Regions from separate parts of the Desulfovibrio sp. Huiquan2017 genome, predicted to be linked through region 2. Evidence: predicted binding sites of a transcription regulator. Region 2 holds the regulator's gene; each other region holds the start of a gene.
What was found. Region 2 encodes sigma-54, which starts transcription at its own class of promoters, with help from an activator protein. Its sites were predicted from a motif close to CTGGCACGGNNNNTGCTT; they were not measured.
Positions count from the first base shown of each region.

Region 1: the regulator sigma-54 is predicted to act here: its motif matches at 2,585-2,602, upstream of nifJ (pyruvate:ferredoxin (flavodoxin) oxidoreductase).
Region 3: the regulator sigma-54 is predicted to act here: its motif matches at 4,358-4,375, upstream of flgB (flagellar basal body rod protein FlgB).

Region 1 is NZ_JAFMPN010000016.1:56,248-63,885, reverse strand. It holds gene nifJ (pyruvate:ferredoxin (flavodoxin) oxidoreductase) at 1-2,504, opposite strand, end outside; gene J0909_RS14505 (DNA-3-methyladenine glycosylase I) at 2,838-3,401, opposite strand; gene J0909_RS14500 (sigma-54-dependent transcriptional regulator) at 3,410-4,852, opposite strand; gene J0909_RS14495 (hybrid sensor histidine kinase/response regulator) at 4,854-7,508, opposite strand.
Region 2 is NZ_JAFMPN010000014.1:2,702-10,339, reverse strand. It holds gene rapZ (RNase adapter RapZ) at 1-369, opposite strand, end outside; gene J0909_RS12875 (PTS sugar transporter subunit IIA) at 387-836, opposite strand; gene hpf (ribosome hibernation-promoting factor, HPF/YfiA family) at 839-1,381, opposite strand; gene rpoN (RNA polymerase factor sigma-54) at 1,415-2,824, opposite strand; gene lptB (LPS export ABC transporter ATP-binding protein) at 3,064-3,789, opposite strand; gene J0909_RS12855 (LptA/OstA family protein) at 3,790-4,611, opposite strand; gene lptC (LPS export ABC transporter periplasmic protein LptC) at 4,637-5,254, opposite strand; gene J0909_RS12845 (KdsC family phosphatase) at 5,255-5,779, opposite strand; gene kdsA (3-deoxy-8-phosphooctulonate synthase) at 5,772-6,575, opposite strand; partial or broken gene pyrG (CTP synthase) at 6,582-7,638, opposite strand, start outside.
Region 3 is NZ_JAFMPN010000003.1:58,418-66,055, forward strand. It holds gene J0909_RS03020 (cation diffusion facilitator family transporter) at 1-378, shown strand, start outside; gene hflX (GTPase HflX) at 574-2,181, opposite strand; gene J0909_RS03030 (IMP cyclohydrolase) at 2,392-2,988, opposite strand; gene J0909_RS03035 (tetratricopeptide repeat protein) at 3,456-4,019, opposite strand; gene flgB (flagellar basal body rod protein FlgB) at 4,452-4,862, shown strand; gene flgC (flagellar basal body rod protein FlgC) at 4,863-5,303, shown strand; gene fliE (flagellar hook-basal body complex protein FliE) at 5,323-5,652, shown strand; gene fliF (flagellar basal-body MS-ring/collar protein FliF) at 5,701-7,293, shown strand; gene fliG (flagellar motor switch protein FliG) at 7,297-7,638, shown strand, end outside.

The sequences.
Region 1 (7,638 bases), on a different contig from region 2:
CCCGTGGCGTTGGCGATGATCATACGCTCGCCGAAGAGCTGGGTCAGCACCTTGACGTACGGGGTTTCGCCGCAGCCGGAGCAGGCGCCGGAGAATTCCATGAGCGACTGCTTGAACTGGGAGCCCTTGACGGAATCACGCTTGAAGGCGTCCTTGTAGCTGACCGTCTCGGTGAAGTCGAAGTTGGGGACCTGCGCATCGGTCTGGGTGGCGATGGGCTTCATGACCAGCGCCTTTTCCTTGGCCGGGCAGATGTCGGCGCAGTTGCCGCAACCCAGGCAATCCATGGTGTTGACCTGCATGCGGTACTTCAGTCCGCTGACGTCCTTGCCCTTGGCGTCCTGGGTGACGAAGGTCGCCGGGGCGTTCTTCATTTCATCCTCGGAAACCAGCACCGGGCGCAGGGCGGAGTGCGGGCAGACGAAAGCGCACTGGTTGCACTGGATGCAGTTGTCGGCGATCCATTCGGGGACCTTGATGGCCACGCCGCGCTTTTCGTACTTGGAAGTGGACAGCGGCACGGTGCCGTCCTCGGAGAAGACGGAGACCGGCAGGTCGTCGCCCTTCTGGGCCAGGACCGGGCGCATGATGTTCTTGACGTATTCGGGCTCGTCGGCTTCGGGCTTGACGTCGTCGGCCAGATCCGCCCAGGCGGCCGGGACCGGAATCTCGACGATGGCGTCCGCAGCCTTGTCCACGGCGGCGCAGTTCATCTCAACGATCTTCGGACCCTTCTTACCGTAGGCCTTGTCGATGCCGTCCTTGAGCAGGCTGACGGCCTGATCGAAGGGAATGACGTCGGCCAGTTTGAAGAAGGCGGTCTGCATAACCATATTGATGCGGCCGCCCAGGCCCACTTCGCCGGCGATCTTGACCGCGTCCACGGCGTAGAACTTGAGGTTCTTCTGGGCGATGGTCCGGCGCATGGCGGCGGGCAGTTCCCTGTCCATCTGTTCGGCGGTCCAGGGGCAGTTCAGCACGAAGGTGCCGCCGTCCTTGATGCCGTCGAGCACGTCGTACAGGTGCACGTAGCTCGGGTTGTGGCAGGCGACGTAGTCGGCCGAGGCCACCAGGTAGGTGGACTGGATGGGCTTGTGGCCGAAGCGCAGGTGGGAGATGGTGATGCCGCCGGACTTCTTGGAGTCGTAGGCGAAGTAGCCCTGCGCATACATGTCGGTGTTGTCGCCGATGATCTTGATGGCCTGCTTGTTCGCGCCGACCGTCCCGTCCGAGCCGAGACCCCAGAACTTGCACTGGACGGTGCCTTCAGGGGTGGTGTCCAGGGTCCCGGTCGTGACGAGGGAGGCGTTGGTGACGTCATCCTCGATACCCACGGTGAAGTGGAACTTGGGGGCGGAAGACGCCATGTTGTCGAACACGGCCTTGGCCATGGCGGGCGTGAACTCCTTGGAGCCCAGGCCGTAGCGGCCGGCGGTGAGGACGGGACCGTTGCCCCGTTCCAGGAACACGGTGCTGATGTCCTGGTACAGCGGATCGCCCAGGGCGCCCGGCTCTTTGGTGCGGTCGAGCACGGACACGTACTTGGCGGTCTCGGGCAGAACGGCCAGGAAATGCTTGGCCGAGAACGGGCGGTACAGGCGGACCTTGATCAGGCCGACCTTTTCGCCTTCGGCGGTCAGGCGGTTAACCACTTCTTCGATGGTCTCGCAGGAGGAGCCCATGGAAATGATCACGCGCTCGGCATCGGGCGCGCCCACGTAGTCAAAGGGCTTGTAGGCGCGGCCGGTCAGGGCGGACACCTTGGCCATGTACTCCTCGACGATGGCCGGAATGGCGTCGTAGTGGGAGTTGGAGGCCTCGCGGCCCTGGAAGTAGATGTCCGGGTTCTGGGCGGTGCCGCGAATGTTCGGATGCTCCGGGTTCATGGCGCGTTTGCGGAAGGCGGCCACCTTGTCCATGTTCAGGAGCGGCTTCATGTCGGCGTAGTCGATGGTCTCGATTTTCTGGATCTCATGCGAGGTGCGGAAGCCGTCGAAGAAGGAGACGAAGGGCACGCTGGCCTCGATGGTGGACAAATGGGCCACCAGGGAGAGGTCCATGACTTCCTGGACCGAAGCGGCCGCGAGCATGGCGAAACCGGTCTGGCGGCAGGCCATGACGTCCTGATGGTCGCCGAAGATGGACAGGGCGTGAGCAGCGATGGCCCGGGCGGACACGTGGAAGACACAGGGCAGCAGTTCGCCCGCGATCTTGTACATGTTCGGGATCATCAACAGCAAACCCTGGGAAGCGGTGAAGGTGGTCGTCAGCGCGCCGCCGGCCAAGCCGCCGTGCACGGCACCCGCCGCGCCCGCTTCGGACTGGAGCTGGCGAACTTCAAGGGTCTGCCCGAAAATATTCTTGCGACCTTGAGCGGCCCATTCATCGGCGATCTCGCCCATGGTGGACGAGGGCGTGATGGGGTAGATGGCGGCGGTTTCACTCATGGCATAGGCCACCCATGCGGCGGCGGTGTTGCCATCCATCGTTTTCATCTTGGACATTGGATTCTTCTCCTATTGTGGGTCGTCGGGATTTCTCGGCGTCCGCCGAGCGAACCCGTTCGTTTGATGACACGGTGTATACTCAACATCCGTGCCAAGTTTGTGAAAATTTAAATCAGCCGTTTTTACAATGTGTTACAAAGAGAGGAAGTGAAAGAGGACGTTCCCGGCAAAGGGGGCAGTCTGAAAAATAGGACGAAATTTCGATTGCGGACATGATAAAAGCTCGACGCATGGGGTTTTGAGCGTAAAGCGGAGGCGCAAGGGAACGAACCAGGGGCGTCCGGAAAAACGGACAAGCCGGAACAGACCGGAATACGGGGCGTTTGGGGTTCACCCCTCCGTGGATCGAGCCCAGGCCGGACAGGCCTCTAACACGGCCTTCTGGATTGGGCAAGTTTCGGTATGTGCGCCCTTCAGGTAGCCGGAACTCATGAGAAACTCGCCGACGATCTCGCCGCCCACGAATTTGAAGCGGGTTTTGAACAGTTTGACCCAGGCCGCTTTTTCCAAAGGGTGGTGGGCATCCAGCCAGGCCTTGAAGGAGCCGTATTCGCGTTGCAGGTCCAGGATGGCGCCCGCGTTGTGGATGGCCGCATCGACCTTGAGGCGATTGCGGATGATGCCTGCGTCGGCCAGGAGCCGGGCCCGGTCCGCTTCGCCATAGGCGGCCACGGTGGGGATGTCGAATCCGTCGTAGGCTTTGCGGAAGTTTGGTTCCTTGTTGAGTATCGTCCGCCAGCTCAGCCCCGCCTGGTTGATCTCCATGATCAGCAACGCGAACAGTTCGCCGTCGTCCTCGATGGGAAAGCCATAGCGGGTGTCGTGGTACGCGCGGTCCACATCGTCCGTGTCGCGGGACGCGCAAAAATCGCAGTAGGAAGCGAAGTCTGCCATGGGTTTTCCTAAAGGGACAGGCCGTACTTCTTGAGCAGGCCGTAGAAATGTGAGCGGGAGAGTTTGGATACGTCGAGTATGCGGGGCAGGTCGCCGTCGCATTGGCGGATGAGCTCACCGAGGTAGACCTTTTCCGCAGTGCTCTTGAAATCCCGCAGTGTCGGCAGTTCCTGCTCGAAGATGTCCTCGAAGATATCCTGTCCGATTTTTCGGACAGGCTCCGTGTCCGGAGGGAACAGGGCTTCTTTTTCGGGCGGGGTGTTGGTCAACCGCTCAATTTGGGCCTTGGCGATCTGGATGCGCAGTTCGCGCGGCAAGTGCATGGCGTAGAGGGTTTTCTCGGTACCCGAGGTGACCACGGCCCGCTCCAGGATATTGAACAGTTCGCGGACGTTGCCCGGCCAGTCATAGCTTTCCAGGGCCGGGTTGAAGTCCGAGCCGAAGGACTTGGGCGGCATGGCGTACTGGCGGCAGAGCTGGTTGACCCGATATATGCACAAGGGCTTGATGTCCTCGGGCCGTTCCCGGAGGGGCGGCAGATGGATATGCATTGTCTTGAGGCGGTACAGCAGGTCCGAACGGAATGTCCCCTTTTCGACCATCTCGTCCAGGTCCCGGTTGGTGGCCGCCACCAGCCGGAAGTCGCTGGTCTGCTCGCGGGTGTCGCCCACCGGGCGGAAGGTTCGTTCCTGGAGGACGCGCAGAAAGGCCTTTTGCATGGACAGCGGCATTTCGCCCACCTCGTCCAGGAAAAGGGTGCCGCCGTCGGCCAGTTTGACCAGTCCGATGCGGTCGGCCTGAGCGCCGGTGAAGGCCCCTTTGCGGTATCCGTAGAGAGTGGATTCCAGCAGGGATTCGGTCAGCCCGGCGCAGTCCACGACCACGAAATTGCCGGACTTGCGCTTGGAGTTGGCGTGGATGGTGGACGCGAACAATTCCTTGCCCGTGCCGGTCTCGCCGGTGATGAGCACATTGGTCTCCGACCGGGCCGCCTGGGACAGGAGGTTGAAGCTGACCCGGATGATCGGGCTGTCGCCTACCACGCCGGTGAGTTCCAGGCCTCGGTCTCCGTCCCGGTCGCGTTTTTCCTCGTGGTATTTGAGGGCGCGGCCCAGGGTCAGGGAAATTTCGCGGATGCTGGACGGTTTGAGCAGGTAATCCCAGACGCCGCCCCGAATGGCCAACTCCGCACCGTCCGGGTCGCCTTTGCCGGTCAGGATGATGACTTCGGGCGGATCGGGCAGGGCCATGATGTCCGGCAGGATATCCAAGCCGTTTCCATCCGGCAGGCGGACGTCCAGAAAGATCACGTCGAAGGCCTTCTTGCGCATCAGCCGCAGCCCGGAGTCCAGGGTGTGGGCCGAGACGCAGTCATGGGTCAGCCTGGTGATCAGGCTCTCCATGGTCTCGCAGACATCGAGGTCGTCGTCTATGATCAATATCGCCGCCACGTCACTCCCCTTGTTTCTCGTTGCTCAGCACACTGCTGATGACCCGGGACAGATCCTGTTTGTCGTAGGGTTTGATAACCACCAGACGGATATTCGGCAAGCCCGCAGCCGCCGAAACTGCATCTTCGCGGCCGGAAATGAGAATAACCGGCAGGTCCCGGTCGATGACCGCCAGCCTTCGGGCCAGCTGGGTGCCGCTCATGCCGGGCATATCGTAGTCGGTGATGACCAAGTCGAATTCGTCGGGCATGTCGTTGACCCGGCGTAGGGCCGCGAGCGGGCTTTCCTGGCCTTCGACCACATAGCCCATGGTTTCGAGCAGGCGCGGCGTGGTCTGGAGTTGGTCCACGTCGTCTTCCACAAAGAGGATATGAGCGCCGAGGTTGCGTGGCGCGCTGAACAGGTTCACGTCGCCGCACTGGTCCGCGTCGCCCTTGGGCAGGTATATGGAGAACGTCGTGCCGCCGCCTTCGCGCGGCTCGACCTGGAGGCCGCCCTTGTGGCTGTGCACGATGCCGTGGACGACCGCCAGCCCCAGTCCCGTGCCCTCGGTCTTGTCCTTGGTGGTGAAGAAGGGATCGAAGATTTTGTCCGCGATGTCCAAGGGGATGCCCGGCCCGTTGTCCTCCACCACCAGGCGCACGTATTCGCCCGGGGCCAGTCCGATCATGTCCGCGTCCTCACGCGAGACCTCGGACTGGTCCAGCCGGACCTCGATGGTCCCGCCCGTGCGGCGTAGGGCATGGAAGGCGTTGGTGCACAGGTTCATGACCACTTGGTGGATCTGGGTCGGGTCGGCGTACACGCAGGCCAGGTTGTCTTGGATGCGCGAGCGGACCTCGATCTTGCGCGGCATGGAGGACTTGAGCAGTTCGATGGCCTCGGTGATGACGCCGCTTACGTCCGTGGGCCGGAATCCCTCGGTGGACGGACGGCTGAAGGCCAGAATTTGCTTGACCACCCGGCCGCCGCGTCGGGCCGCCTTGAGCACCCGTTCCAGATCCCTGGTGGTCATGGACTCCGGATCCAAGTCGCTCACGGCCAGTTCGGTGGAGTTGATGATGCTGGTCAGAATGTTGTTAAAATCGTGCGCGATGCCGCCCGCCAGCGTGCCGATGGCCTCCATCTTCTGGGATTGCAGCAATTGTTTTTCCAGGTTCAGCTCGGTGGTGATGTTGTCGGCCATGGAGAGTATGCCCACGATTTGGCCGGAACGGTCGGTGATGGGCACCTTGGTGACTTCGATCCAGGCCGGATCGCCCGCCGCGTTGACCAGTTTGCGCCGTTCCTTGTGGAATGCCTGGCCCTTGCGTATGACCTCTTTGTCCGCGTCCGTGGCCCAGGAGGCGTACTCCAGATCCTTGACGACCTCGTTGATGACCCGGTTGACGATACCCGCCCCGTGTTCCAGACCGAAGAATTCCGAAAAGGCCCGGTTGGTGCCCAGGTACCGCCCGTCGGCGTCCTTCCAGGACACCAGTTGCGGAACCGTGTCCATCAGCGTCTCCTGGAAGGCCAACTGGTCCTTGATCTTTCGTTCGACCTTGCGCCGTTCGAGCATGGTCAGGGTCAGGAAGATGAGCACGAGGACCAGCAAGACGAAGCTGACCATAATGGTCCAGAACACTTCCTTGGAGAGTTCGTAGAATGCCTTGGGGGCATTGAGTATGCGGCTTCCCTTGGGCAGCAGGTTCATGTCCAGCTTGAGCCGCTTCATGACCTTGTAGTCGAAGATGTATTCTCCGGTGGTTTCGCGGGACACCGGGATGTCGTCCGGGCTTTTGCCGTCCAGGATTTCCATGGCGATTTTCGCGGCCCGCCGTCCGTGCAGATAGCCCGAAAGCATGTTTCCGCCCACGGCGCCGGTGCCCGCCAGGAATTCCCAGGCCGTGTAGATGGGCATGCTCGACCGCGCGTAGATGGCCTGCATGGCCTCCTCGGCAGTCAGGAAGCGGCCGTCGATAACCTGGTAGTAGGGGATGAAGAAGAGGAAGGAGTCGGCGGGCAGGTTGGCGACACGCTCCAGGACGTTTTTCAGCGACATGTCGGTCCAGTATTCGGCGATGAGCGGCACCTTGTAGCGTGCCAACTGGTCCTGGACCTGACGCTTGATGGCTGCACCGGCCGTGGACGAGTCGCCGACAACGATGATGCGTTTTTTGCCCTTGTGCAGGCGTAGGGCCACGTCCAAGGTCTTGGACAGGTCGAAGCTTTCGATGACGCCCGTGGCATCGTCCGAGTCCGTGTCGTCGGTGTTCAGGAAATTAACGCCGCAGTAAACCAACGGCACGTCCGGGAAGAGAATGTCTTTGTACTGGGTGACGAACGAGTAGGCGTCGTTGTCCGACGTCATGATCATGTCGAACTTTTCGTTCTTGAATTTTTCCTTGTAGAGCCGCAGGAGCATGCGGGTCACATCTTCGTAGTTGTAACGCTTCGCGTCCATGTATTCGATCTGGAGGTCGATCTTATAGTGGCTGTTCTCCAGGACCGAGCGGATGCCGCGCATGATGGCGTCCGACCACTGGTAGCCGTGATGGTAGGAATTCAGGCACAGCACGCTTTTCTTGGGTTTCTCGACCGCGCCGAGCGCAGGCGGGACATGCAGGGCGCAGAGGCAGGACAGCAACAGGATCAGACAGAGTATTTTACGCATGGTAGCTCTTTTTGGCATTTCTTGTGCAAGGAAAAGTCTGGCAAAACGGCGACGTCGAGACGTATGCAAAGGATGGGCCTTTGCCTGTCGAAGTCAAGGCGACGCGCTCCGCGCACTGTCACCTTCCGCC
Region 2 (7,638 bases):
CGCTTCCAGGCCCAGGTTGCGGCTCTCCAGCGGATGCGGCCGGCGGGTGGTCGCATAACGCCGGACCAGTTCGCTCATCTTGGCTTCAAGAAAGAGGACCTGCGGGGTTATGCCGAGCTCGGCGAACCCCTTCAGGGCCTGTCCCCATCCGTCCACGAACTCGAACTGGCGCAGGTCCATGCCCAGCGCCAGGCCGCGATACTTGGTATCGAATTTGAGGATGAGGTCGGCCAGCTTGGGCGATATCTCGGACGGCAGTCCGTCGATACAGAAGAAGCCCAGATCTTCAAAGACCTTGAGGGCGGTGCTCTTGCCGGACCCGGAGAGCCCGGTGACGATCACCACGGGAAAAGGATTGGTCGCGGTCAACGGTGTCCGTCCCGGGGTTATACGCTCTTGAGCAGGGCCCAGAGGGCCTCAAGGTCTTCGGCCGCCAGAAACGCCTTGCGGAATTCCTCGTCCTTGAGAAGACGGGAGATCTGCGCCAGGACGCGCAGGTGCATGCCCGCTACCTGCTCCGGGGCCAGCACCAAAAAAAAGATGGTGCAGGGACTATGGTCCAGGGCCTCGAATTCCACACCCTTGTGGCTGCGGCCCACGACCACGATGACCTTTTCCAGGTCTTCGAGCTTGCCGTGGGGAATGGCGATACCGTCCCCAATGCCAGTGGAGCCGAGCCGTTCACGATCGAGAAGGACACGGACCGCATGGTCCGTGTCCATCTCTGGATATTGTTCGCCCAAGGGGGCGACGAGTTCTTGCAGAACGTCCGATTTGGTCTCGGACGCGAGTTCGGGAAGGATCAGCTCCTTCGCCAGGTAATCACTGAGTTTCATGCTTAGTTACCAGGGTCGATCAGGCCGTAATCGCCGTTCTTCCTCTTGTATATTACGTTAACGCCTTCGGTTTCCGCATTGCGGAAGACCAGGAATTCATTGTCAAGGGCATCGAGCTGCATGGCGGCCTCGTCCACGGACATGGGCTTGGGCTCGTATGCATCGGTGCCTACGATGGTGGGGGATGAACCGGCAGCGAGGTCCTCATAGGACAGGTAGTTCATCTGCACCATTTTATTCGGACGCGCCTGTCTGGGGCGGTTCTTCATCTTTTCCCGCATCTTGCGGAGCTGGGCTTCCAGCTTGTCCAGGACCATGTCAATGGTGGAATACATGTCTTCCGAGTCTTCATAGGCCGAGATATGAATGCGATCCGAGTTCAGGATCACGTCCGCCTTGTGGCGGAACTTATCGACCAGCAGATTGACTTGGAGATCTGCCTCCGCATCGGAAACGTATTTTGCTACCTTTTCAAAACGCTTTTCCGCATACCCCTTGAGGTGATCGGAAGGCTCGAAGTTCTTGAAAGTGAAGCTGATGTTCATACGCCGCCTCCTGGTTGAGAGTGCCAAACAGTTCTAGAAGTACTGCTTGCGTTTTGAAGATGAAGGAATGCCCATGGCCGAGCGGTACTTGGCGACCGTACGCCGGGCGATATTCACTTCCAGTTTTTCCTGGAGGATCTCGCCGATGCGCTCGTCACTGAGCGGTTTCTTCGTGTCTTCGTCTGCGATCATTTGCTTGATGAGCGCCTTGACGCTCTCCGAGCCCACCTGGGAACCGTCGTTCAGATCCAAGGCCGAGTTGAAGAAAAACTTCAGCTCGAAAATGCCGTGGGGAGTCGAAACATACTTGTTCGTCGTGATCCGGCTCACGGTGGATTCGTGCATTTCGATATCTTCCGCTACCTCCTTGAGGATCAAGGGTTTGAGCTTTGTCACGCCTTCTTCGAAGAAGGCTCTTTGAAAACCGACGATGCTTTCAACCACTTTATACAGGGTTCGCTGCCGCTGGTACAGACTTTTCATCAACCATGCGGCGGAACGCATCTTTTCCTGAAAATATTCCTTCTCCTTGTCGGCCGCGCCCTTCATGGAATCCACGTAGAAGGTATTCATCTGCAACCGGGGCATGCCGTCCTCGTTGAGGATGATGACGAAGTCCTCGCCGTACTTGTAGACGAACACGTCCGGGCTGACGTAATGCGGCTCGGTGCTGGAGAAATTGGCGCCGGGCATGGGATCGAGCGTCTGGAGCAGGTCCAGGTATGCCTTGAGCTCGTCCATGGAGATTTTGAATTTGCGCGCCAACGGCTTGTAGCGATTCTTTTCCAGATCCTCCAGATGGTCGCGCACCAGGGAGACCAGAGTCGGGTCGTCGTAGCCCAGGACTTCCATCTGGACCAGCAGGCATTCCTGCGGGCTGCGGGCACCCACGCCCACAGGGTCCAAATGCTGGATGCGCAACAGGACGGATTCGATCTCCTCCTCGGAGGCCTGGACCATGGCACCCAACTCCGCCATGGACGCCTGCAGGTAGCCGTTTGAATCGAGATTGCCGATGATGACGTCCCCGATGGCCAATTCCTGCTCCGAAAAGCTGGACAGACGCATCTGCCAGTTGAGATGCCCTTCCAAGGAAGGCTTGGAGGCCAGCCGCGCCTCGAAGGACATACCCTCTTCCGGCATTTCCATGTCGCGGGACATGGCCTGCTTGGAGGTGGAGGAAAATTCGCCGAGATAGTTTTCCCAGTCGGCGTTGCGGACCAACTCCTCCTCGGCCTGGGATTCGGTCAGGGCCTCCGCTTTGTCTGGGACCTCGGTGTCGGTTTCGGTCTCATCAAGAAAGGGATTCTCCAACAATTCCTGCTGCACCGTCTCCAGTAGTTCAAGACGCGATAACTGCAGCAGCTTGATGGCCTGCTGCAACTGGGGCGTCATGACCAGTTGCTGAGAGAGCTTGAGCTGTTGCCGAAGTTCCAATCCCATGATTCGTCACTCGCTTGAAGTTGTATTTATCGGCTGCTGGATAACGAAAATTTTTTTCGCCCGCCCACCATTTTTTTCAAACCAACTATGCCACAGAGAATTTAAGGATGCAACACAATAGTGATAACATCCTGTTTCTATTGTAAATACACAGGGCACATTGATGGTATGAAAAAAGTGTACCAACCTTTGGGTACGGTGTAAATCGGGAAAGCGAAAAAAAGATAAGGGCAAGGAGATCAGAGATGAAAATCTTCGCCCAGATAGATCTGCCGGGCGCGGCTGGATGTGACGATTTCAGACGGGGCTCCCTCCAGAATGACCGTCCCTTCGTAGACAAGGTAGGCACGATCGCAAATGTTCAGGGTCTCCCGGACATTGTGGTCGGAAATGAGGATGCCGATCTCCATGGACTTGAGCACGGAGATTATTTCCTGGATGTCGATGACCGCAATGGGGTCGATGCCCGCGAACGGTTCGTCCAGAAGAATGAACTGCGGATCGAGGATGAGCGCCCGGGCGATCTCAAGCCTGCGCCGCTCGCCGCCGGACAGGAACATGGCCGCCTGGTCCGCCAGCTTGGTGATGGTGAACATCTCCATGAGTTCCTCGGCCCGGGCCCGCTGCTGCCGTGAAGTCAGGTTGGTCTGCTCCAGGATGATCTGGAGATTCTGGCGCACGGTAAGCTTTTTGAAGATGGAGCTTTCCTGGGGCAGATAGCTGACGCCGAGGCGGGCGCGCTCGTGCAGGGGCTTGTCCGTGAGCGGCTGGCCGTTCAGCGACACCTCGCCGGTGTTGGGCTGAACAATGCCCACGAGCATGTAGAACGTGGTCGTCTTGCCCGCGCCATTGGGACCGAGCAGGCCGACCACCTCGCGCGTGTTGACCTCTATGTTGATGCCGTGGACGACCTCTTTCTGTCCGTACCGCTTGGACAGGTTCGTTGCGCGCAGACCTTCCGCCATCTACTGCACCTTGAGATTGCCGGGAGTCATGAAGACGGCCTTGACGCGCTGTTCGCCGCCGATGACCTCGGATCGATCGTCTTTGATGTGGAAATTGATGACTTCGCCGGTCAAGGAGTTGGGGCCATCCTGGAGTTTGGGATTCTGCTCCATCTTGAGGAGTTGCGGCCCCACCAAGTAGGTCAGCTTGCCGCAGGTTCCTTCGGTGGTCCCCTTCCGTGCCCGGACTTTGCCTTCGGCCACGATGCGGTCAACGCTATCGGCGGAAAATTTCTTGTCGGAGCTGGACGCGAGAAAGGCCGAAAGCCTGTCGGCCCAGAGGGTCAGTTCGCCATGGGTAGCGACCACGTTACCCACGAAGGAAATGACCTTGCCGGTTTCATTGTAGGTCATGCGATCGGAAGTGATCTTCACCGGCAGACGGTTCGGATCCATGCCCACCGGAATGGGGGCGGGCGGCGGTGTTTCAGCCACAGCACCCGTGACCTGCCCTTCTCCGGAATCGATCTTGGGGGCCGCCGGAGTGGGCGTGGACGCGGCCTTCTTCATCTCAACAGCCTTGAGGAATTTCGCGTTGGCGTACCCGACGGCCTTGGCCGGGTCGCGATCCTTTTCGCTCAACTCGAAGACGGCCACCCAGCCGTTTTCGGGGAAGTCGGTGCGCACCCGCTGGCCCTTGGCCAGGGTGACCACATGCGCGGCCCCTGGATTGGGCGCCTTGCGCACGTTGAGGTTGACCGTGGCCTCGCGCACTTCGCCCCAGTCCTGGGCCAGGGCTCTGACCGGAACCAGCAACAGGGCCAGCAGCAGCAGCATTCCCATACGTCGAACCGTTTTCCGCAACGTCTTATTCCTTGTTTTCATGCAAAGGATTCCTTCCCAGTCCTTCCGGGGCCAACAACGCTTCCACGCCGCCCGCGGCCACCAATTGGTTCGTGGCTAAGTCGAGTTCCATGGCCTTGGCCTGAACAATCATGTCCGGTCGGCGCATAGTGACGCCGCCCTTGAGGTACACCTTACCTATTGCGCCCACATAATCAAGATGTTGGGCGTCCAGGGCCAAGTTGCCGAATCGCCCGCTGACACCGTCGTACAACGACAGATTGTCGTTTTCCTGATCCACCTCGCCACGGTCCGCCTGGACGTAGACCTCCCGGCGATCCTCGCCGAAAAAGGCGGTCAGTTGGGGGAAATCCATGGCGATGATGCCGAGTTCCTGGTTGTACTTGGCACTCCGGGCTAACAACTTCCAGGCCATGGCCCCCTGCTTGCCCTGGACGAGTTCGATGTCCTCGGCCGAGACGTCGGCGTCGGCGAACATCTCCTCGCGCGACGCCCTTGGCCGCTCGGCTGTACCGGTTTCCTCCAGAATGGGCTCGGAAAAGAAAAGGGAATTCACCCCCAGGCCGATAAGCAACCCCAGGGCGAAAATGACGAGAAGAATCAGAGCCGGGCGCCCTTTCATCTAGTCCACCCAGTGTTGCAGAGCCTGCTCCTTGAGGCCGCGGGCCTCCAGGATGAAGGCGATAGCTTCACGGACCGCGCCGTGTCCGCCTTGCCGGGCGGATATCCAATCCGCGGCCTCGATCACCTCGGGCACCGCGTTGGGCACGCACAGGGCCAGCCCGGCGCGGCGCATTACGGCCAGGTCGATCCAGTCGTCGCCCATGTAGGCGGCCTCCTGGGGATCGACCCCCGCCTTTTCGCACATCTCTTCGAACAACGGCACCTTGCGGTGATGCCCTGCGTAATAATGCTGGATGCCCAGTTCCCGAACGCGGTTCTCCACCGGTTTCTGATTCAGCCCCGTGATGACTCCGACCTCAAGGCCCATTGCCTGGGCCACCTTGATGCCGAGCCCGTCCTGCACATTGAACCGCTTCACGAGGAGCCCCTCGTCGCCATAGTACAGGCCGCCGTCGGTGAGCACGCCGTCCACGTCGAGCACCAGCAGTTTGATCTTCCGCGCCAGCGCAGTCGCATCAGCCACGGCTGATCTCCCAGAGGGCCAGAAGCCGCCGGAGCAGCTCTTCCACTTTGGCCAAAGGCAGGGAATTGGGACCGTCGCACAGCGCCTTGTCGGGGTCGGGATGAACCTCCATGAAGACGCCGTCCGCGCCCGCGGCCACGGCGGCGGCGGCCAGGACCGGGACGTATTCCCGCTGCCCGCCCGAAGCGCCGCCCAGTCCGCCGGGCAACTGCACCGAATGGGTCGCATCCATGATTACCGGCACGCCGAAAGCCCGCATCTGCGGAATGGAGCGCATGTCCACCACCAGGTTGTTGTAGCCGTAGGTGGAGCCGCGCTCGGTCAGCCAGATGCGCTCACTGCCCGCCGAACGCAGTTTGTCGACCACGTTTTTCATGTCCCAGGGGGCGAGAAACTGCCCTTTCTTGACGTTGACCACCCTGCCCGTTTCTGCGGCGGCCACCAGCAGGTCGGTCTGGCGGCAGAGGAAGGCCGGAATCTGGAGGACGTCGGCCACCTCGGCCACGGGCGCGGCCTGTTCGGGGTGGTGAATATCCGTGACCACGGGCAACCCCGAAGTGCACTTGACCTCGGCCAGTATTTCGAGCCCCTTTTCCAGGCCGGGGCCCCGAAAACTGGTCAGCGAAGTCCGGTTGGCCTTGTCGAAGGAACTCTTATAGACGATGGGGATGTTCAGCTTTGCGGCCAGTCCGGCGAGCACGTCGGCGGTCGCAAGCGCGGTCTCCCGGCTTTCAATGGCGCAGGGGCCGGCCAGAATGAACGGGCCGGACCTGCTGAGTTGATAAAGATCTGCCATGGGCTGCTACTTCTTGGCCTTTTCGTCCTTGGCGGCCTTGATGAACTCCCGGAACAGCGGGTGCGGGTGCATGGGATTGGACTTGAATTCCGGGTGGAACTGGCAGCCCAGGAACCAGGGATGGCCGGGCAACTCCACGATTTCCACCAGAGATTCGTCCGGAGCGGTGCCGGACAGGACCATGCCGTTCTGCTCGAACTGCTCGATGTACTTGTTATTGTATTCGAAACGATGGCGATGCCGCTCGTCGATGTTCACGACCTTGTAGGCCTCGAAGGCCTTGGTGTCCTTCTTGAGTTTGCACGGGTAGGAGCCGAGCCGCATGGTGCCGCCCTTCTCGGAGTCCTCGCAGCGGGTCTCGGTCTTCTTGGTCCGAAAATCGAACCACTCCTTCATCAGGTAAATGATGTTGTGCGGGGTGACCTTGTCGAATTCCTCGGAATTGGCCCCTTCCAGGCCGATGACATTGCGGGCGAACTCGATGCAGGCGCACTGCATGCCCAGACAGATGCCGAAAAAGGGGATTTTGTTTTCACGGGCATACTTGATGGACAGGATCTTGCCCTCGATGCCGCGTGAGCCGAACCCGCCGGGCACCAGGATGCCGTCCAGCCCCTTGAGTTTCTTTTCCACGTTGGCCGGGGTGACCTTCTCGGAATTGACGTATTCCAGCTCCACCTTGACCTCATTGGCCACGCCGCCGTGAATCAACGCCTCGTGCAAGCTTTTGTAGGCCTCGGTCAGGTCCACGTACTTGCCGACGATACCTATCTTGACCACGCCCCCGGGGTGGTCCAGGGCGTAAACGAGATTCTCCCAGGGGGCGAGCTCGGCGTTCTTGGCCGGCAGCTTGAGCAGGATGGCGATCTTTTGGTCAACGCCCTCATTGTAGAACTCCAGGGGGACCTTGTAAATATTGTCCACGTCCACGCCGGTGAACACGGCATCCTGATCCACGTCGCAGAACAGGGCGATTTTCTTCTTGAGGTCCTCGGGCAACTGCACTTCGGAACGAGCGATGATGATGTCGGGCTGGATGCCCACAGAGCGCAGTTCCTTGACC
Region 3 (7,638 bases), on a different contig from region 2:
TCCGTGGGGGGGCTCATGGACGACTCCCTGCCCGCAGAGGAACTCAGGCTCATCGCCGACGCCATCCACAGCTACGGCGGCAGGGAATCATCCTTCCACGGCCTGCGCACGCGCAAATCGGGCCCCAAGCGCTTCATCGACTTCCACCTGGTGGTGCCCGGCTCCATGACCGTGCATGACTCCCACGAACTCTGTGAACTCATTGAAGAACTAATCCACTCCAAGCTTCCCCACGCCGAGGTGACCATCCACGTCGAACCACGGGAAAACCAGGCCTCCTACGATGGCAAGATCGTGGGCGGGGCCTGCGCCGCATCCCTTGGCAGAGACTGTCCCATGACCTCGCCACTCCCGCCCAAGGACGAAGCGGACAAATAGGCCAGCACTCCCCGCTCCCCGCTTGACGGGACGTGGTCGCTTCTCCGAGCGCACCCTCGCCCTCACCTTACGTCGGATGCGGTCCAAGACGCATGGGCCGGGCCCGCACGCATACGGCGCGGGTCCGGCTTCCATTCAAAAAGCAAAGGACTGTCCGGAGAAAAGGGAGGTGTGCCGCAACAGCCGCCGAAGGCATCAGAACCCCTGTTTTTCCCAGGGGATGTTCCGCAAAATGGCCTCAACCACAGGTTCCAGGGTAGGCCGGTCCACGGCCACCGCCGGAATGCCGTCGGGGAAGACGTGACGCATGGCCTCACGCCCTTCCTCATCGAGCCTGTCCCACTTGTTCAGGACCAGAATGGACGGAATGTCCGACAGTTCCATCTCGTCGAGAATGGCGCGGACCGCTTCCACCTGCTCCTCCACTTCGGGATGGGAGGCGTCGCAGACCAGGACCAGCAGGTCGGCGGAGTCCAACTCCTCCAGGGTGGCCTGGAAGGCCTCCTTGAGGTCCGGCGGCAGGCGGCGGATGAAGCCCACGGTATCGGTCAGGACCACTTCGCGTTCCTCGGGGAAACGGATGCGGCGGCTGGTTGGGTCCAAGGTGGCGAAGAGCTTGTCCTCGGCCAAAACCTTGGATTGGGTCAGCGTGTTCAACAGCGTGGACTTGCCCGCATTGGTGTAGCCCACCAGGGAAACGATGGGCAGCCCCGCCTTGGCGCGGCGTTCCCGGGTCTGGGAACGGTGCTTGCGGACCTGTTGGAGTTCGTCCTTGAGCCGGGTCAGCCGGTCGTTGGCCCGACGGCGGTCGATCTCCAATTTGGTCTCGCCGGGCCCGCGTCCGCCGATGCCGCCCATGAGCCGGGACATGGCCCGGTTTTTCCCGACCAGACGCGGCAGAGTGTATTTGAGCTGGGCCATCTCCACCTGGAGCTTGCCGGACTTGGAGGTGGCGTGCTGAGCGAAGATGTCCAGAATGAGCTGAGTGCGATCCAGGATCTTGCGCTCTGTGATCTCGGCCAGATTGCGCATCTGGGTGGGCGAAAGTTCCTGATCGAAGATGATAATGGAGGCATTGGCCTGGAGGGCGCGGACTTCAAGATCGGCCAGCTTGCCCTTGCCCATGATGAACTTGGGATTGCGCTTGCGCACCCGCTGAATCATGGTCCCGGCAGCGGTCAGCCCGGCGGTGTCGGCCAGCTCGGCCAATTCCGCAAGGGAAAGCTCCTGCACCGGGCGTGGCGTCTCGTCCACGCTGACCAGGAGCGCCCGGTCCTCGTCCGAGCCGGTTCCCTGGCCGTCCGCCTGACGGCGGAACTCGTCCTCCAGGGCGGTGGTGACGGCCCCCAAATCGTGCTCGAACCGGTCCCAACGCACGGGCGGAAACAGCTCATAGCTCTTTTCGTCCGGATTGGGCGGCAGCAGATGGGCGGCCTCCACGGCCACGGGCGCCCCTTCGCGCACGGTCAGGGCGGCCACGGAGTCAAGGCGCAGGAAGACCATGTCCATGAGGTCCTCCTGACTGAGGGTTTCCTCGGCCAGATGGGTATGCAGCAGCCGCAGGCCGCGCAAACGGCCCGAGCTCATCCGCGCGCGGGGCAATTCGGGAATGTAGATGGACCGGTTGTCGCCCACCAGCACCATGACTACCTTGCCTTGGCGGTCAATGAGCAGGCCGAGTTGGCGGCCGGTGTCGGTGGACAGTTCGGCCAATTCGCGGCCCTGTTCGGTGGTATAGACCGAGTCGGTCGGGAACTGGCGCTGGTACAGGCGGGACAGGCGTTTGATCTGGTTGGGCTTCAACCCCTGGAGGTTGCCCTTGGGCTTCTGGGCTATGATTGTGCTCCCTGGTAAATTCGAATGCGGCCAAGAACGGCCGTTCCATCAATAACCGAACAGGGAGCGGAAATCACCCCGATTCTTTCGTTCTCGGCAGGATTTCCGCTCCCTGATCCATATCGTCAAAACCGCCTCCTGCCACGGACTCGGGCAGACGGCCCGGGCGCGCTGGCCCTAGACGTCGTTCTCGCTCAGGTACTTGGTAATCATGGCATCGTATTCACTGGTCAGCCGGAAGGTCAGGGTGGCCATCTCCTTGCGGAACTCAAGCGTCAGGCCGCCATGCTCCTTGATCTCCCTCTCGACCGTCTCGTAATACTGGGGATCGGGGACCACGCAGACGGAGTGGAAATTCTTGGCCGTGGCTCGAAGCATGGTCGGGCCGCCGATGTCGATCTGCTCGACAGCGGCCTTCAGGTCCAGTCCCTTGGCCACGGCGTCGGCGAAATTATAGAGATTGACGCAGACCAGATCGAAGGGCTCGATGCCGAAATCACGCAGGGTTTCCATGTGCGCCTCGTCGTCCTTGTCGGCCAGGATGCCGCCGTGGATGTGCGGGTGCAGGGTCTTGACCCGGCCGCCGAGGATCTCGGGGAAATCGGTGACGTCGGATACCGAGGTGACGGGCAGCCCGGCTTCTTTCAACATTTTTTTGGTTCCGCCGGTGGATACCAACTCACAGTCCTGGTCCACCAGGAATTTGGCGAACTCGGCCAGGCCGGTTTTGTCGGTAACGGACAGTATGGCTCGCTTAACAGGCAACAGATTCATCGCAACCTCACTTGATGTTTTGAGTGCCTGTGCCAGATTTGCCGCCCAAACGCAAGGCGCGGAAGGCCACGGTTTCCGGCGAAAAACAGCGCGAAAAACAGCGTCTTTTCCACAGGTGTTCATAAACGGAGAGAAACGCGGTCCGAAAACCGCGCCAAAACCGGGAACAGGCCCATCCCTCCGCACGGAACGTGGGTGGGACGTCCCCGGGCCGCCCTGCGTGACGCACTAAAAAACGGGAATCGGCGCTGAGGACCGCCTGCGGGAAGGTTCGGAAGGGGGAGAGTCCGGCCATGGACGCCAAACGTCGGAAAGCGACAAAACCGACGCACGGATTTCCCGCGCGAGGCATCGTCTCGTCCACGACAACGCGGCTAGCACGCCCGCGAGCCGATCTCAAGGCTGATTCCCCGCCCCGCTTCCACAAGGAATACGGGACGGGAAATCAACGGGAGGGGAGACCGTGATCAGGACCGGAACTGGTCAAGCATTTCCTTGGCCGCAGCGTTCTCGGGGTCCTTTTCGAGAAGGACCTCAAGCTGGCTGATGGCCGCGTCCTTCTGCCCGGCGCAGGCCAGGCACCCGGCCAGGGAGTAGCGCACTTCGTGCTTGGCCGGGTCGATTTCGAGGTAATTTTCGAGATGCGGAATGATCTCGTCGAGACGTTCCAGTTCATGGCCGAGCCGGATCAGGCTGAACAGGGCGACCATGTTTTCGGGATTCATACCGATGGCCTCGATGAACAGGGAGAAGGCTTCGTCCTTGTTGCCGTTCTCCATGCAGATGAGCGCTATCCCGGAAAGACTTTTGTCCGACGGCTCGACCTTGTGAGCCTTCCGGTACATGATCTCGGCGTTTTCCAGATCGCCGCGCTGGACGGCGACCGTGGCCAGGCCGAGATAGGGGTCGGGATGGACGCCGTTGGAACCGACGGCCTTCTTGTAGTACTCCTCGGCCTTGTCCAGCTCACCCATGAACAGGTAGCATTCGCCGAGTTCCTTATTGATTTCATAATCCAGATGACCACTCATAATTCCCCTCCATTTCTCCTTTGCCCGGAGGCCGGGCTGAAAAGATATCTTGGGCCGATTCGGCCAAAAGCGACATAGCAATCAATGTGCCAAAAGGTAAAAACCATGTTGCCGCAATCCGCCCATGTCACTCATAACATGCTGCACAGATTGAACTTCAATGAGACACCCACCACTCGGCACTCTCCCCGGCCCAGCTCCGGAACGGGCCGGAGCGGAAGAATCTACCGCGTTTTCCGCTCGCTTCGGCCAAGCCTGACCGCAGCCGATTATCCGAAAGTCTGACGTCACAGATGCTGTCTTTCACACTTTCCATTTAATTTCAATCAGTTATTTAATTGGAACGGGAGTTGCTTAAAGTCTGGCGGCCCTGGCGGAAAAACGTGCCCCCGCCGGACCGCAACCGATACGCGAATGCAGGAGGAGCAAGGCATGCGAGGACTTTTCGAGCAACATCTCAACGTCACGGCGAAGGTTATGGACCTGCGCCTGGAACGTCAAAATATCGTCACGGGCAACATCGCCAACGTGAACACGCCGGGCTACAAGGCCCGCCGTCTCGAATTCGAAAACCGCCTCCAGGACGCCCTGAATCAGAACGCCCTGGGCAAGCTCACCCGCACCCAGCAGGACCACCTGCCCACGACCTTCGACCCCGACGGGTTCAAAGGCGATGGACTCCAGGATTTTCGGGCGCGGGAAGTCTACGGCCAGGACGAAGTAAACCTGGACAAGGAAATGACCACCAGCGCCAAGAACACCATGATGTACAACGCCCTGGCATCGGTCATCAAGAAGAGCTTCGAGGGCATGAACAAAGTCATCATGGAAGGGAGCAAGTAAATGGACATCATGACAGCGATGGACATCGGCGCGTCCGGGCTCACGGCCCAACGGGCGCAACTCAACGTCATTTCCATGAACATGGCCAACATCCGCACCACCAAGACGGCGACGGGCGGACCGTACCAGCGCAAGTCGGTCTCCTTCGAGTCCACCCCGGTATACTCGCCCTTCGACCAGGCCATGCAGAACCAGCTCAACCGCGATTTGGAAGGGGTCAAGGTCCTCGGCGTGACCGCCGACAACCGCCCCTTCAAGCAGGCCTACGAACCCGACCACCCGGACGCCAACGATCAGGGCTATGTGTTCTACCCGGACATCAATGTGGTCGAGGAGATGGCCAACATGATGCAGGCCATGCGCGGCTACGAGGCCAACGTCCAGACCGTCCAGGCGGCCAAAAACATGTTTCAAAAAGCTCTGACCATCTCCCAGGGCTAAGAGTAAGGAGGTATAAGCAATGGTCGTCAAAAGCGTCGCTCTCAGCGCCTACCAGAACGCCATGGACATCCGCCGCCGCTCGGTGGACTCCATGGTTTCCCAGAGCCTGAAGAAACCCCAGGAACCCGTCCAGAGCTTCGGCGATACCCTCAAGTCCTCCCTGGTCAAGGTCAACGACCTTCAGGAAACCAAAGAGACGATGATCGAGGAGTTCGCCTCGGGCAAGACCCAGAACGTGCATGAATTGATGATCTCCATGCAGAAGGCCGGCATGGCCATGCAGATGACCGGCGCCGTCCGTTCCAAGATCATGACCGCGTACAAGGAAGTCATGCAGATGCCCTTCTAGGGCGCTGTGATTGACGCAATACCGCAACGTTAGCTGGAGAAAGAGAAGATGCCTCCGTTCGTCGCCGAATACTGGTCCAAGATGCAGGGGTTGTGGGCCGACCGCACCGTGTCCCAACGTATCCTCATAGGTGGGCTGGCCGCCGCCGTGATCATCTCCTTCGCGCTGATGATCTATTGGATGAACAAACCCGACTACCGGGTCCTGATGAGCAACCTCTATCCCGAGGACGCCTCCCGCGTGGTGGGCATGCTCCAGGCCCAAAAGGAAGACTACAAGCTCGAGAACAACGGCAAGACCATCATGGTCCCCGCGGACCGGGTCTACGAGCTGCGTCTCAAGGTCGCGGGCGAAGGCAACCTGCACGGCCAGGGCATCGGCTTTGAAATCTTCGACGAGGTCCAGATCGGCCAGACCGACTTCGTCCAGCACGTCAACTATCAACGCGCCCTCCAGGGCGAACTGGCCCGGACCATCACCGAATTTCCCATCGTGGACAAGGCCAGGGTCCACCTGGTCATTCCGCAAAAATCCCTGTTCATCGAGGACCAGGTCGCGCCGTCCGCATCCATTGTCCTGCAGCTCAAGGGCGACGGCAAACTCGAACCCGACGAGATCAAGGGCATCGTCAACCTGGTGTCCATGGCCGTTGAAGGGCTCGAACCCAAGAACATCACGGTCACGGACATGAAGGGGCACCCGCTCTACACCCCCGAGGACGAGACCACCGGTCTGGCCATGTCCAATGCCCAGCTTCAGCACAAGGCGGACGTGGAAGGCAAGCTGCAACGCCGGATCCTCGAACTCCTCGGCCCGGCCGTGGGCCCGGAGAAGGTCATCGCCCGGGTCAACGCCGACCTCGATTTCAGCCAGCGCACCGTGCGCAAGGAAATGTACGACCCGAGCAGCGCCGTGGTCCGCTCCGAAACCCGCAACGAGGAGACCACGCAGGGTGCGGCTTCGCTGGCGGGCGGCGAGCCCGACGTCAATTTCCGGGGCGACGGCTTCTCCGGCACCAAGACCACCCAGGATTCCACCCGCGAGTCCCGAACGACCAACTTCGAGATCGACAAGCAGGAAGAAAATATTATTGCCCCGGTCGGGGAATTGAAACGTCTGACCGTTGCGGTTATCGTGGACGGGACGTGGCAGGCGGACGCCAACGGCAATCAGGTCTACGTGCCCCGCTCCGCCGAGGAGATCAACCGCATCCGTACCCTGATCGAGAACGCGGTAGGCTTTGACGTAGCGCGCGGCGACACCATCGAGGTCAGCAACATCTCGTTCGGCGAACCGCAATTGACCGACGGCGATTCCCTCATGCGGACCATGCTGGAATACGCCCAGCGGCTGGGCAAGCCGTTCCTCAACGGCCTGTTGATCTTCCTCTTCCTCATCCTGGTCGTCCGGCCGGTGGTCATGGCCCTGATCCGGCCCAGAGTCGCCGAGCAGGAGATCGAGGAGATGGCCGGGCTGCCCGGTTCCGAGCGGCTGGCCCTGGAGGAGGAAGAGATGGACGAGGAGGCCCTGGACGCTTCCAGACGGTTGGAAAACGCCAAGAACCACGCCATCCAGTTGTCCGACGAAAACATCGACCAGGCAGTCCACCTGCTCAAAACCTGGCTTACCCAGGAGGCGTAAGACATGGCAGACTTCAGCGGCCCCCAGAAAACGGCCATCGTGCTCCTCGCCCTGGGCGACAAGTTCACGGCGGAGGTGTTCAAACGCATGGAGCGCAACGAGATCGCCGCCGTGTCCAAGGCCATGCTCGAAACCGATTCCATCCCCAAGGAAGAGGTCCTGGAAGTGCTCAAGGAGTACAACGAGGCCCTGGCTTACGGCGCGGAACTGCTGGTGGGCGGCCCGGAACAGGTCAAGCGTCTGCTGACCCAGTCCCTGGACGCGGAGACCGCCAAGTACATCATGGATTCCCTGGACCTGGACACCGGCCCCACGCCGTTCCAGGAGCTGGAAAACGTCAGCCCG